Regions from separate parts of the Ectothiorhodospira shaposhnikovii genome, predicted to be linked through region 2. Evidence: predicted binding sites of a transcription regulator. Region 2 holds the regulator's gene; each other region holds the start of a gene.
What was found. The regulator sigma-54, encoded in region 2, starts transcription at its own class of promoters, with help from an activator protein. The targets are predictions, from matches to a motif close to TGGCANGNTNCNTGCTT.
Positions count from the first base shown of each region.

Region 1: ACLF6L_RS00065 (DUF4168 domain-containing protein) is a predicted target of sigma-54. The motif match lies at 1,759-1,775, and genes of this name have one in related genera.
Region 3: glnA (glutamate--ammonia ligase) is a predicted target of sigma-54. The motif match lies at 1,481-1,497, and genes of this name have one in related genera.
Region 4: nifV (homocitrate synthase) is a predicted target of sigma-54. The motif match lies at 1,818-1,834, and genes of this name have one in related genera.

Region 1 covers NZ_CP178333.1:15,772-18,829, forward strand. The annotation lists gene ACLF6L_RS00055 (ATP-binding protein) at 1-154, shown strand, start outside; gene ACLF6L_RS00060 (sigma-54-dependent transcriptional regulator) at 144-1,574, shown strand; gene ACLF6L_RS00065 (DUF4168 domain-containing protein) at 1,816-2,220, shown strand; gene ACLF6L_RS00070 (sirohydrochlorin cobaltochelatase) at 2,278-3,042, opposite strand; gene ACLF6L_RS00075 (carbonate dehydratase) at 3,057-3,058, opposite strand, start outside.
Region 2 covers NZ_CP178333.1:660,822-663,879, forward strand. The annotation lists gene hprK (HPr(Ser) kinase/phosphatase) at 1-284, opposite strand, end outside; gene ACLF6L_RS02905 (PTS sugar transporter subunit IIA) at 281-754, opposite strand; gene hpf (ribosome hibernation-promoting factor, HPF/YfiA family) at 762-1,085, opposite strand; gene ACLF6L_RS02915 (RNA polymerase factor sigma-54) at 1,140-2,657, opposite strand; gene lptB (LPS export ABC transporter ATP-binding protein) at 2,824-3,058, opposite strand, start outside.
Region 3 covers NZ_CP178333.1:3,192,365-3,195,422, reverse strand. The annotation lists gene glnA (glutamate--ammonia ligase) at 1-1,394, opposite strand, end outside; gene ACLF6L_RS14715 (cation diffusion facilitator family transporter) at 1,653-2,804, opposite strand; gene glyQ (glycine--tRNA ligase subunit alpha) at 3,048-3,058, shown strand, end outside.
Region 4 covers NZ_CP178333.1:2,261,218-2,264,275, forward strand. The annotation lists gene ACLF6L_RS10260 (nitrogen fixation protein NifZ) at 1-254, opposite strand, end outside; gene nifW (nitrogenase-stabilizing/protective protein NifW) at 259-591, opposite strand; gene nifV (homocitrate synthase) at 633-1,778, opposite strand; gene ACLF6L_RS10275 (EAL domain-containing protein) at 2,271-3,058, shown strand, end outside.

The DNA.
Region 1 (3,058 bases), 650 kb from region 2:
CACCAAGTCGGTAGGTAGTGGTACCGGCCTTGGACTGTCCGTTGCCCATGGCGCGGTGACGGAACACCAGGGAGAGATTCAGGTGGAGGACAGCCCCCTGGGGGGCGCCAGGCTGGTGATCCGTCTGCCGCTGGAGCGTATCGATGCGGCATGATGTCCCCAAGTCCCCGCCCGGTCTGGTGCTGGTGGTGGAAGATGATCCGGCCCATCGGGAACTGGTGCTGGATGAACTGGAAGATGCCGGGCTGGCGACCCGAGGGGTGGAGGATGTGACCTCGGCGCAAGGGATCCTGTCAACCCGTCCCGTGGATCTGGTGCTCAGTGACCTGCGCCTGCTCGGTGAGGATGGCCTCGCCCTGCTTGCCTACTGCCGGCGCCTGCCCTTGCCTCCGGCCTTCATCATGCTGACCGCCTTCGGCACGATCCCCCAGGCCGTGGAAGCCCTCAAGCTGGGCGCCGATGATTTTCTCACCAAGCCGGTGGACCTGGATCATCTGGTCATCCGGGTGCGCCGGGCCTTGCGCAACCGCCACCTGCAGGCGGAAGTGCAGCGCTATCAGGCCTTGCTGCGGGCCGATGATTTTCACGGCCTGATCGGCAGCAGTCCGCCCATGCAGGCCCTCTATGAGCAGGTGCGCCGGATTGCCCGGGCCTCCGGGCCGGTGCTGGTCACGGGGGAATCCGGGACCGGCAAGGAGCTGGTGGCCCGGGCCATCCACGCGGAAAGCGACCGGTCCGGGGGCGCCTTTGTGGCCATCAACTGCGCCGGCATTCCCGGCGAACTGATGGAGAGCGAGCTGTTCGGTCATGCGGCGGGTGCCTTCAGTGGTGCCAGGGAAGCCCGACGGGGGTTGTTTGCCGAGGCCCATGGCGGCACCCTGCTGCTGGACGAGATCGGCGAGATGCCCCTGGCCATGCAGGCCAAGTTGCTGCGAGTGCTGCAGGATGGTCGGGTACGTCCCGTGGGCGGCAATCAGGAAATCGATGCCGATGTGCGGGTGGTGGCCGCTACTCACCGGGATCTGGAACCCATGATCCGGGCGCGGCAATTTCGTGAGGACCTGTTTTACCGCCTGGAAACCTTTCGCCTGCAGGTCCCTCCCCTGCGGGAGCGGGGGGAGGATATCGACCGTCTGGCGGCGCGTCTGCTGGCCCGCTTCAGCACCGCCATGGATCGTGATATCCGGGGTATCTCGCCCGAGGCCATGCGTCGTCTGCGGCTTCATGGTTTCCCCGGCAATGTGCGGGAGCTGACCAACCTGATGGAGCGGGCGGTGACCTTCTGCCGCGGTGACACCATCGAGGTGCGTGATCTGCCGGAGCGCCTGGATCCGGCCCGGGAGGATGCCGGCAAGGCCGGCGTGTTGTCGGCGGTGTGGTCCGATGATGAACCCATGCCGACCCTGGCGGAGGTGGAATCCCGGTATATCCATTGGGTGCTGCGGCGACTGGACGGCAACAAGCGCCAGGCGGCCCGGGTGCTCGGCATCGGTCGCCGGACCCTGTATCGACGTCTGGGCGAAACGGAAGAGGCACCCATGGGCAAGGAGATATCCGACGACCAGGATCACTGATGCCAACGTCTCATGGTCACCGGCCGGCGAACAGTCGAATGGCGTTGTGTCCCTGGCGCACGTAGCAGACTGGCCCATGTGTCATCATGACTCACCTGGACAAGCCATGGGCCTCACCGGCTATCCGATTTTTAATCAAATTAAATCAAATGGTTATGATCTTCATGGTGCATGTCTCCATGGTTGGCACGATGTCTGCAAAAGTCACCGTGACATTCAACGAACCAAAAGGAGACGCCCCATGAAGCGCACTTTCCTTCACAGCCTGCCCATCGCACTGACCACCGCCCTGCTTATCGGCGCCGGTTCCCATGCCATGGCCCAGCAGCAGGAAGGCAATTTCGGCGCCCAGCCGCCGGCGGGCATGGAACAGCAGGGTGCCACGGTGGATCCGCATACCCTGGACCGTTTCGTGGATGCCTTTGTGGCAGTGCAGCATATCCGGGATGATTTTGCCCGCAAGCTCGAAGACGTGAGTGACGAAGCCGAGGCCCAGGCCCTGCAGCAGGAAGCCCAGGAAGAAATGATCACCGCCGTGCAGGATGAAGGCATGAGCGTGGAAGAGTACAACCAGGTGGCCATGAGCCTGCAGAGCGATCCGGCCATGTTGCAGCAGGTCCAGGAGATGGCGGCTGAACGGATGTAAGCCTTCCTGGGTCCCTATCCTTTCCTTGGCCCCCTCTTCCCTCGGGAAGAGGGGTTTTCAGTTTTTCAGGGCCTGTCCGGCGATCCAGGCAGCGATTCCGGAGTATTCCCCCAATCCCTTGAAGACGGGGGTGCAGGTCATGCCCACGGCCTCCAGCCGGGATTGCCAGCTGTTCGGGTCCGGACCCGCCATGTCGCGGCGTGCGTGGCTGGCGGTGGACATCATGAGTGGCAGCAGAAAGGCCCGTCGATACCCTTGTGAGAGTAGCCGGGACTTCAGACCGGTAAAGGACAGACCACCGCCCAGGCAGGCCAGATGCACATCGGGGTCCACCCGGTTCAGTCCGTGGGCCAGCGCCTGGTAATGCAGGTCGCAACGTCCCGCGCGGTGTCCATGCCCCACGAAAATGACGGCTTCCCCGGGCATCCTTTCGGTAGGCAATCCTTCCAGCAGGGCCTTGACCACCACTTCCAGCGAGGCACAAGTGGACAGCAGTGCAGGACTGACCCGAACCTGGATCCCGGGGACCGCCTCGCAGGCGGCCCGGAGGGTGCGTCGCATGACGTGATATTCATGGCCGGGGACAACGAAAAGCCCCGTCACCCCGATGGATGCGTGACCCTCCATGGCCAGGTCCGACAGGACCCGGGCCAGGGCCTCCCGAGCATCAACCCCCTGCCCCGCCGGGAGAGAGAAACGGAGCAGCTGCGGGGGATGGTCGCCCGCCTGTTGCAGGATGGCCGACTCGATCCCTCCGAGAGAGGCCTCGACCCCGGTCCCTCCCCTGGAAATCAGCAGTACGACACTTGCAGGCGGGGACACGGGCATTGGGTGGCTC
Region 2 (3,058 bases):
GTGACGATCAGGAGGGCCGCCGTGCCGTTCACCAGCTGTTCCAGGATGTCCCGCTGGGAGTTCTTGCGCAGGTTCCACAGATAGCGCATCTCGTCCGGACCCAGCACCTGGATCTGGTTGGGATGGATGATGTTCAGGTGTCCGACCAGTGAGGTACTGCCGTGAGGCGTGGCCTGGTGAGCGATCCGGCGTTCCCTGCCCTGATGACCGGCCACCCAGCGCAGGGCCAGGCGTTCTCCCATGGCCTCGACGACGTGATGGACGGTAAGGGGGGGCGTGGTCACGGTGAGTCTGGGCTTTCGGTATCCCAGTGGTGTACCAGGTCCAGCAGATCTTCCGGTCCTTTGGCGCTACGCAGTCGGGCCAGGGTCTCCGGATCGGAGAACATGCGCGCGAGCAATGCGAGGATCTGCAGGTGTTCGTCGGTACATTCGGTCGGCACCACCAGGGCAAACAGGATGTCCACCGGTTCGCTGTCCGGGGCGTCGTAGTCCACGCCCTTGCCCAGCTTGAGCAGGGCGGCACAGGCCTCGTCGGCTCCGGCCAGCCGGCCGTGGGGGATGGCGACGCCATGCCCCAGGCCGGTGCTGCCCAGGCGTTCCCGGGCCAGCAGGCTGTCGAAGATCTCTCCCTGGGTCAGCCTGGGCAGGTGGCTCGAAAGCATTTCACCCAGCATCTCCAGAGCGCGTTTCTTGCTGCTGACGTCCGGCAGACAGCAGACGCGCTCCGGAGCGAGAAGATCACCGATGTTCATGGATATCTCACCCGACGTGGTTGCGGTGGGAGCCTTCGGCGCGGTGATGGTCCTTGAGCTTCTCCTTGTGCTTGACCACCTGACGGTCCAGCTTGTCGACCAGGGCATCAATGGCTGCATACATGTCGGCATGGGTGGCGTCGGCAAAAATGGTGTTGCCGCTGACCAGCATGTTGGCTTCCGCCTTCTGCTGCAGTTTCTCCACGGTCAGGACCACGTGCACGTCGATGACGTTGTCGAAATGGCGCTCCAGGCGCTGGAACTTGTCATTGACATAGTCGCGCAGGGCGTCGGTCAGGTCCACGTGGTGACCGGTGAGGTTGATCTGCATGAGATGACTCCTTGGTTTGGAATGTGAAAGTGAAGCTGAGGCCTGGTTATGGATTCAGACGAGGCGCTTGCGTTCGTTGGATGGCGGGATCGCCATGGCCTCGCGATACTTGGCAACGGTGCGCCTCGCTACCTGGATGCCCCGATCCACCAGGATCTGGGCAATCTTGCTGTCACTCAGGGGCTTGCCCTGGGGTTCTTCGGCAATCAGTTTGCGAATCATGGCACGGATGGCCGTGGCGGAGCACTCACCGCCGTCGGACGTCCCCACATGGCTGGAGAAGAAATACTTGAATTCGTAAATCCCTCTTGGGGTGTGCATGTACTTCTGGGTGGTGACGCGGGAGATGGTGGATTCGTGCATCTCCAGTTGCTCGGCGATATCCCGCAGCACCAGGGGTTTCATGGCCTCGTCGCCGTGTTCCAGAAAGGCGCGTTGATGTTCCACGATGGCGGTGCCTACACGCAGCAGGGTCTCGTTGCGGCTTTGCAGGCTTTTGATGAACCAGCGGGCCTCCTGCAGGCTGTTGCGCAGATAGACATTGTCCTGGCTGGAATCGGCCCGACGCACAAAGCTGGCATAAAGTGGGTTGACCCGCAACCGGGGCGCGACTTCCGGATTCAGTTCCACCTGCCAGCATCCCTCGCGCTTGCGCACGAAGACGTCGGGAATGATGTATTCCGGTGCGCTGGAGCTGATCAGGGTGCCCGGGCGTGGGTTCAGGCTCTGGATCAGGGCGATCACCGCCTGCAATTCGCCGTCGGCCAGACCCAGTCGGCGCTGGACACCCTTGAAGTCGCGGGTGCCCAGGGCTTCCAGGTGATCACGCACCAGGGTCCTGGCCTCGGCCAGCCAGGGCGTCTCCGGCGCGAACTGCTCCAGTTGCAGCAGCAGGCACTCGGCAAGATCCCGTGCACCCACGCCCACGGGATCCAGGTGCTGGACCATGCGCAGCACGGCTTCCACCTCGTCCAGCTCCAGTTCCATCTCCTGGTCCTGGGCCAGGCCGGCGTGGATCTGCTCGATGGGTTCGGCCAGATAGCCGTCATCGTTGATGGCATCGATGATGGTCATGGCGATGACCTGGTCCCGCTCGCTCAGGGGCGACAGGTGAATCTGCCAGAGAAGGTGGTCACGCAGGTCTTCGCCGGGTGCACTCTGGTTCTCGAACAGGTCGCGACCGTCGTTGTCCATCTGGCCGCCGCCGGCGGTCGGCATGTCGTAGAGGTCTTCCCAGTTGCTGTCCACGGGCAGCTCCTCGGGAATGGTTTCCGAGGGTTCGCTGGTGTTGTCCCGTTCGGCGGGCTCGTCGAATTCTCGGCTCCCCGCATCCTTGTCGGCGTTGTCGGCGCCGGAGGTCATGCCTTCATGTTGGGTGTTTTCATCCATGCCGGTATCCAGGTCGGCATCCGCGCCTTCCAGGGCTTCCAGCATCGGGTTGGTCTCCAGCGTTTCCTGGATCTGGGCCTGAAGCTCCAATGTGGACAGCTGCAGCAGCCGGATGGCCTGCTGCAGCTGCGGTGTCATGGTAAGGCTCTGGCCGAGACGGAGCTGGACAGAAGGTTTCAGCATAGGATGTGGCGTGCCACCGGAATCGTCAGGCAGGAGTTGAAGGGTCCGGGCAGTATCGACGGTGCCTTGCCGCCACGTGCCGGGTCTGTCATCCGGATTATACGTCCTGGCACGAAAAATGTGACCCAGTGTGGGGAAACCATGCGTTGGCTCAAAAACTTTACTTTCATAGTCGGAAATGATCGCCCAGGTAGACCCGCCTGACCTGGGGGTCTGCCAGCACCACTTCCGGCGGCCCCTCGCTGATCAGGTGTCCGTCGCTCAGGATATAGGCGCGATTGCAGATGCCCAGGGTTTCACGGACGTTGTGATCGGTGATCAGTACCCCGATATTCCGGGAGACCAGATGGGTGATGATGCGCTGAATTTCGATCACGGAGATGGGGTCTACCCCGGCAAAG
Region 3 (3,058 bases), 880 kb from region 2:
AGATCGAACTCCACCGGGTGGGTGGTCATGCGCAGGCGGGTCACTTCTTCCATCTTCAGATCAATGTAGGCATCGATCATGTCGTCGGTGAATACGCCGCCGGCGGTCAGGAAGGCGCGGTCCTTGTTGAGGGCTTCCAGAGCCTGGTCCAGGGCATGGCAGACCTGCGGGATCTGCTTTTCCTCTTCGGGAGGCAGGTCGTACAGGTTCTTGTCCATGGCCTCGCCGGGATGGATCTTGTTCTGGATGCCGTCCAGGCCGGCCATCAGCATGGCGGAGAAGGCCAGGTAGGGGTTGGCGGTGGAGTCCGGGAAGCGCACCTCGATGCGGCGGGCCTTGGGGCTGGACACCCACGGAATCCGGATGGAAGCGGAACGGTTGCGGGCGGAGTAGGCCAGCATCACCGGGGCTTCGAAGCCGGGCACCAGACGCTTGTAGCTGTTGGTGGAGGCGTTGGTGAAGGCGTTCAGGGCGCGGGCGTGCTTGATGATGCCGCCGATGTAGTACAGGGCGGTTTCGGACAGGCCGCCGTACTTGTCGCCGGCAAACAGGTTCTGCCCGTCCTTGGCCAGGGACTGGTGCACGTGCATGCCGCTGCCGTTATCGCCCACCAGAGGCTTGGGCATGAAGGTGGCGGTCTTGCCGTAGTTGTGGGCCACATTCTGGATCACGTACTTGAGGATCAGTACCTCGTCGGCCTTGCGGGTCAGGGTGCCGGCGCCGACACCGATCTCGCACTGGCCGGCGGTGGCCACTTCGTGGTGGTGCACTTCGGTCTTGAGGCCCATTTCCTCCAGCACCAGGCACATGGCGGAGCGCAGGTCCTGCAGGCTGTCCACCGGGGGAACCGGGAAGTAGCCGCCCTTCACGGAGGGGCGGTGACCGATGTTGCCGTCTTCGAACACCTTTTCGGAGTTCCAGGAGGCCTCGTCGGAGTCGATCTTGAAGAAGGCGCCCTGAATGGAGTTGCCCCACTTGATGTCGTCAAAGACGAAGAATTCGTTTTCCGGACCCCACAGGCAGGTGTCGGCGATGCCGGTGCTGGCCAGATAGGCCTCGGCGCGCTTGGCCAGGGAGCGGGGGCAGCGGTCATAGCCCTGCATGGTGGCCGGTTCCACCACGTCGCAGCGCAGGTTCAGGGTAGGCTCGTCAAAGAAGGGATCCATGACGGCGGTATCCACATCGGGCATGAGGATCATGTCGGATTCGTTGATGCCCTTCCAGCCGGCGATGGAGGAGCCGTCGAACATCTTGCCGCCTTCCAGCACGTCCTCATCGACGGTGTGGGCGGGCACGGTCACGTGCTGTTCCTTGCCGCGGCTGTCCACAAAACGGAAATCGACGAATTTGGCGCCGTTTTCCTTGATCATATTCAGAACGTCTGCTGCTGACATGCGTACTCCTCCAGGGCTTGAATGAGAGAGGCCTGTTGAAACGGATTCCCGCGCGGTGCGGGCGTTCAATTCGGTCGAACCATGGGAAGCATGAAGCGTGCCATGGTGTTGAGCTGGGTTGCGGAGGCCTTTTGGTGCGAATTTTTGGGCTTGCTCAATGATCGCATGCGCAATCTTAGTGCGTTTTTAGGTATTTTGCGCTGTTTTGGGGCGTTTGGTGTGTGTCTTTTCGTGAACAATGCCCGTCAGCGGTGCCTGTCAGTGCCGGAACAGCACCTCTACCTGACCCACATCCTCTGCACGCAGGCTCGCCGTCACCAGTTGACGGGCAACGGCCTGGGCCTCCGCCAGGTTGTTGAAAAGCCCGAGGGGCAACTGCAGCTCCAGGTGCACCTTCCCCTGAAGATAATGGATGATCACCGGGTCCACATGCCGGGATGCCGGTACGTCATGCCATTGCGCCCGCAGGCGTTCGAGCATCTCGGTGCGATTGGGCAGATGGCTGCTCGGGGCTTCTTGCTGATCGTCTTCCGGATCGATATGGACCAGGATGTCCCCCAGTTCGTCCTGGACCCCGTGCATGGCCACGCAGACGGCATCCGCGATGTGATGGCCCTCGGAGACGCTGATGCGGGGCGCGACCTGAACATGGATATCCGCCAGCAGGGTGCCCGCCATGCGCCGGGTGCGTAGGCCGTGAACCCCCTGGATGCCGTCCAGGCGGCGCACCGCCTCCAGCATGCGTTCCTGCTCCTCCGCCTCCACCCCGGTATCGATGAGTTCCCGGGCGCTGTTCCAGATCAGCTTGCCCCCCATGTGGCCGATGAGCAGGGCCACCAGGATGGCCGCCACGGCATCCATGAAGGGCAGGCCGGCCAGGGTGGCGCCTACGCCCACCAGCACCACCACCGACGAGACCACGTCGGAGCGGTGGTGCCAGGCGTTGGCCTCCAGCATGCGCGAGCGAACCCTTTTGGCCACGCGCATGGTGTAGTGGTACAGGGCCTCCTTGCTGATGATGGCGATCGCCGCCAGGATCAGGGCTAGGGGGGTGGGGCTCAGGAGTTCTTCCGGGTTCAGCAGGCGTCGGGCGGCATCGGTCATGATGCCCACGGCCACGCCGGCCAGGATCAGTCCCACCGCCACGGTGGCCAGGGTCTCGATGCGGCCGTGGCCATAGGGATGATTGGTGTCGGCGGCTTCGTTGGCCTTGCGGGCGGCGAACAGGACCATGATATCGCTGATCAGGTCGGAGAGGGTGTGGACGCCGTCGGCGATCAGGGCCTGGGAGTGACTGATCCAGCCGCCGATGATCTGTGCCGTCGCCAGGCTCAGGTTGGTCATGGCGCCGATGAGGGTGACACGGCGCATGGCCTGATAACGCTGTTCGCTGGGGAGCCCGGCTGACATGGGGAGTCTCGTGCAGGGATGGGCCCGGGTGGGCACGGCTTCGGGAAGCGAGATTGTAAACCCTGGTGACATGGGCGCCCAGCCCCATCTCCCATTGAGGCTCTGTCGGCGAGCAGGGAGCCGCGGGGCCGATCCGGTCACGCACGGGACTGGGCGCCCGCCACCGGCCACCGTTATACTGTCAGGCTTTGCACGACCCATGATCGGGGTCGCGCCATCCACGAATCACTCGGGTCGATCCTCATGTCTTCTCA
Region 4 (3,058 bases), 1.6 Mb from region 2:
TCATACCGGGTGGGCACCCAGGGGGCGTCGGCGTCGATCAATTCTTCCTGTCGGCACCCCACCACACGGCCCGCATCCAGAAAGTTGACGGTGTAGATCACCTGATCCTGCAGGAAGGTGCCCCTGCCGATGACCACCCCGATACTGCCCCGGGGCACCAGCAGCTCGCCCCGGTCCATGCCGGGGTAGGTGCCGTCGTTGCGCAAGGGGCGGACCACCCTGACCTGCTCGCCGTACTCTCGATAGTGCTCCATGGGGCTATCTCCGGATGAAGGCCTGTTCCAGGGGCACCACGGTGACGCCCGGCGCCGGGCGCTTGAAAACCTTGAACACCTTTTCGGTGCGGGCATCGGATTCCACAAAATCCACGTAGGACTGCATCAGCAGGCTGCGGTAGATATCCCGTCGGGCCGACAGGTCCGTGGGCAGGTTGTCCAGGGTACCGGAGAGGTAGTCATGAAAGCGCTGCAGGATATGCAGGCGATTCACCCGGACAACGGCCTCATCGTAAGGAATGTTGAAATACTCAAGAAACTCTTCGGCAGACCCCATTTCCCGCAGGTCTTCTTCCAGTTCGGTGGTTTCAGTCATGGTTCAGACCTCGATGGTGGATATCAATGAAACACGCGGCCTCACGCCACCGCCCCGTTCGGGCAGGTGAGTTCCGCATACCAGGCGGCCAGTTCATGCTCCGTTGGTGGCCGCTTGGACTGGGAAACGGATCGACGCAAACGACTCAGCAACAGGGCCGCCTGGGCCTTGTCCAGGGTCACCCCCATGCGCGCATAGGCCGCCATCACGCCACGGGCGCCGGAATGCTTGCCCAGCACCAGACGGTGCTCCCGGCCCAGTTCCGCCGGATCCACGCCCTGGTAATTGGCCGGATCCTTGAGCAGACCGTCCACATGGATGCCCGCTTCGTGGGTGAAGACCCCCTCTCCCACCAGGCTCTTCTGCCAGTGGATGGGACGGCCGGAAGCGGTCTCCACCAGATGGGACAGGGCCGGGAAACGGCGCAGCTCCACTCCGGTTTCGATGCCGTGAAGCCGACGCAACCCCATCACCACCTCTTCCAGGGCGGCGTTGCCGGCCCGTTCCCCGATGCCGTTGACGGTGGTGTTCACATGGGTGGCTCCCCCAAGGGCGGCGGCCAGGGTGTTGGCGGTGGCCAGGCCCAGGTCGTCATGGGCATGCATCTCGATCTCCAGGTCGGAGACAGCGCGCAGCTGCCGGATGCGTGCCAGCACACCGAAGGGTTCCATGATGCCCACGGTGTCGGCGAAGCGGAAACGGCGTGCCCCGGCAGCCTGGGCGATCTCGATCACCCGGCAGAGAAAATCGGGATCGGCCCGGGAGGCATCCTCCCCGCCCACGCCCACCTCCAGTCCCAGTTCCAGGGCCTGGGCCACGTGACGGCGGATGCTTTCCAGCACCCACTCCCGATCCCGGCCCAGTTTGCGCCGGATCTGCTGATCCGAAACGGGGATGGACAGGTCCACCATGTGAACCCCCAGACCCGCGCAGTCGGCCAGGTCATCGGCGCGCATGCGGCTCCACACCAGCAAACGGGCCTTGAGTCCCAGCCGGGCCAGCAGAGCGATGGATTCCCGTTCCTCGGGACCCATGGAAGGAATGCCGATTTCCAACTCGGGAACACCCAGGTCATCCAACCCCCTGGCGATGGCTACCCGCTCGGCGTCATTGAAGGCCACGCCGGCGGATTGTTCGCCGTCTCTCAAGGTGGTGTCGTCGATGACGATGCCGAGCGGTTGGGTCATGGATGTCCTCGTCGGGCGAATGGGGCCATGCCGAGGAGTTAGCGATTATCGTGCCAGGCAATCAAACTAATGATTTTAAATGATTATTTAATGACGGGATGATGGTGGTTATGTGACTTGACGGGGGGATTGTGGGATTTACTACAAAGCGCCTTGCTCCTGCCTCAAGAAAGACACCCTGACCGCCATCCCCCGAAGGCGCCTTGCCGTCATCAACCCGCCACCACTCCCACGTCATCAACCCGCCGTCACTCCCGCGAAGGCGGGAGTCCAGGATGTCCCTTTTGCCTCAAGGCAAAGGCGGCAACCACCATCGGTCGGGAGAATGGCGTGGTTCCGTCCTGATCCTGAATTTGCAGGCGGAGAAAATGATATAAGTAAAGACCAAACCTCCCCCCCCTCGGGGTCGGCCACGAACACACCAGGATGGCCGTCACCCGTACCCATCTCGGGAGCCTAAAAATCCGTGATACCCGCACCAGGACACTCCCGGTGACCCAATACCCGCCGCTTGGCGATGGCCGCCACCGGCACATCGTTATCAAGGCCTGGATGCTCTATCTGGGTTTTTGCCTGGTACTGGCCCTGATCATCGCCTGGGACCTGACCACCTCCAGAGCACAGGACACGGAAGCTGCCCGCCAGCGTACCCATTCCACCAGCGTGCTGGTGAGCGAATGGCTGTATGCCGCCTTTGAGACCAGTGGTGCCCTGCTCAGCAGCATGGCCGGCGAGATCCGACCCGAGAACCTCCCACCACCCGAGGGTGATCCGGAAGCCCATGCCCGCATCAACCAGTGGCTCGAACGGCACCTTCGCCTCCTGCCTCATGCCCAGGCCATCGCCCTGTTCGATCGCGAAGGGGTGATGACCCATGCTTCCGGCAGCGATCTGAAGATCGATCACGACATCAGCGATCAGAGCCATTTTCTGGCCCTGCGCGCCGATCCCGACCTGGAACGCCTGGTCTCCCGGGCCTTCTGGTCCCGTGAGAGCGAACGGTTTCTCGTCGTCCATGCCCAGTCCCTTCGTGACGCCGAGGGCCGATTTGCCGGGTTGCTGGAGGTGGGCCTGGATCTGGGTTTCTTCGACCACTGGCTGGAACGCGCCGAACCCACCCCCGGCAGCAGCCTGACCATCGTGGATCACGGGGAACGGTTACTGGCGCGGCGTCCCCGGGATGCCCTTGCGAGCCTGGAGGCCCAGATGGGCCAGCCGGTGGAGGTCGGCCGACTGATGCCCCTGATTCTTGGTGAGAAGGACACATTGCATTTCGTCAT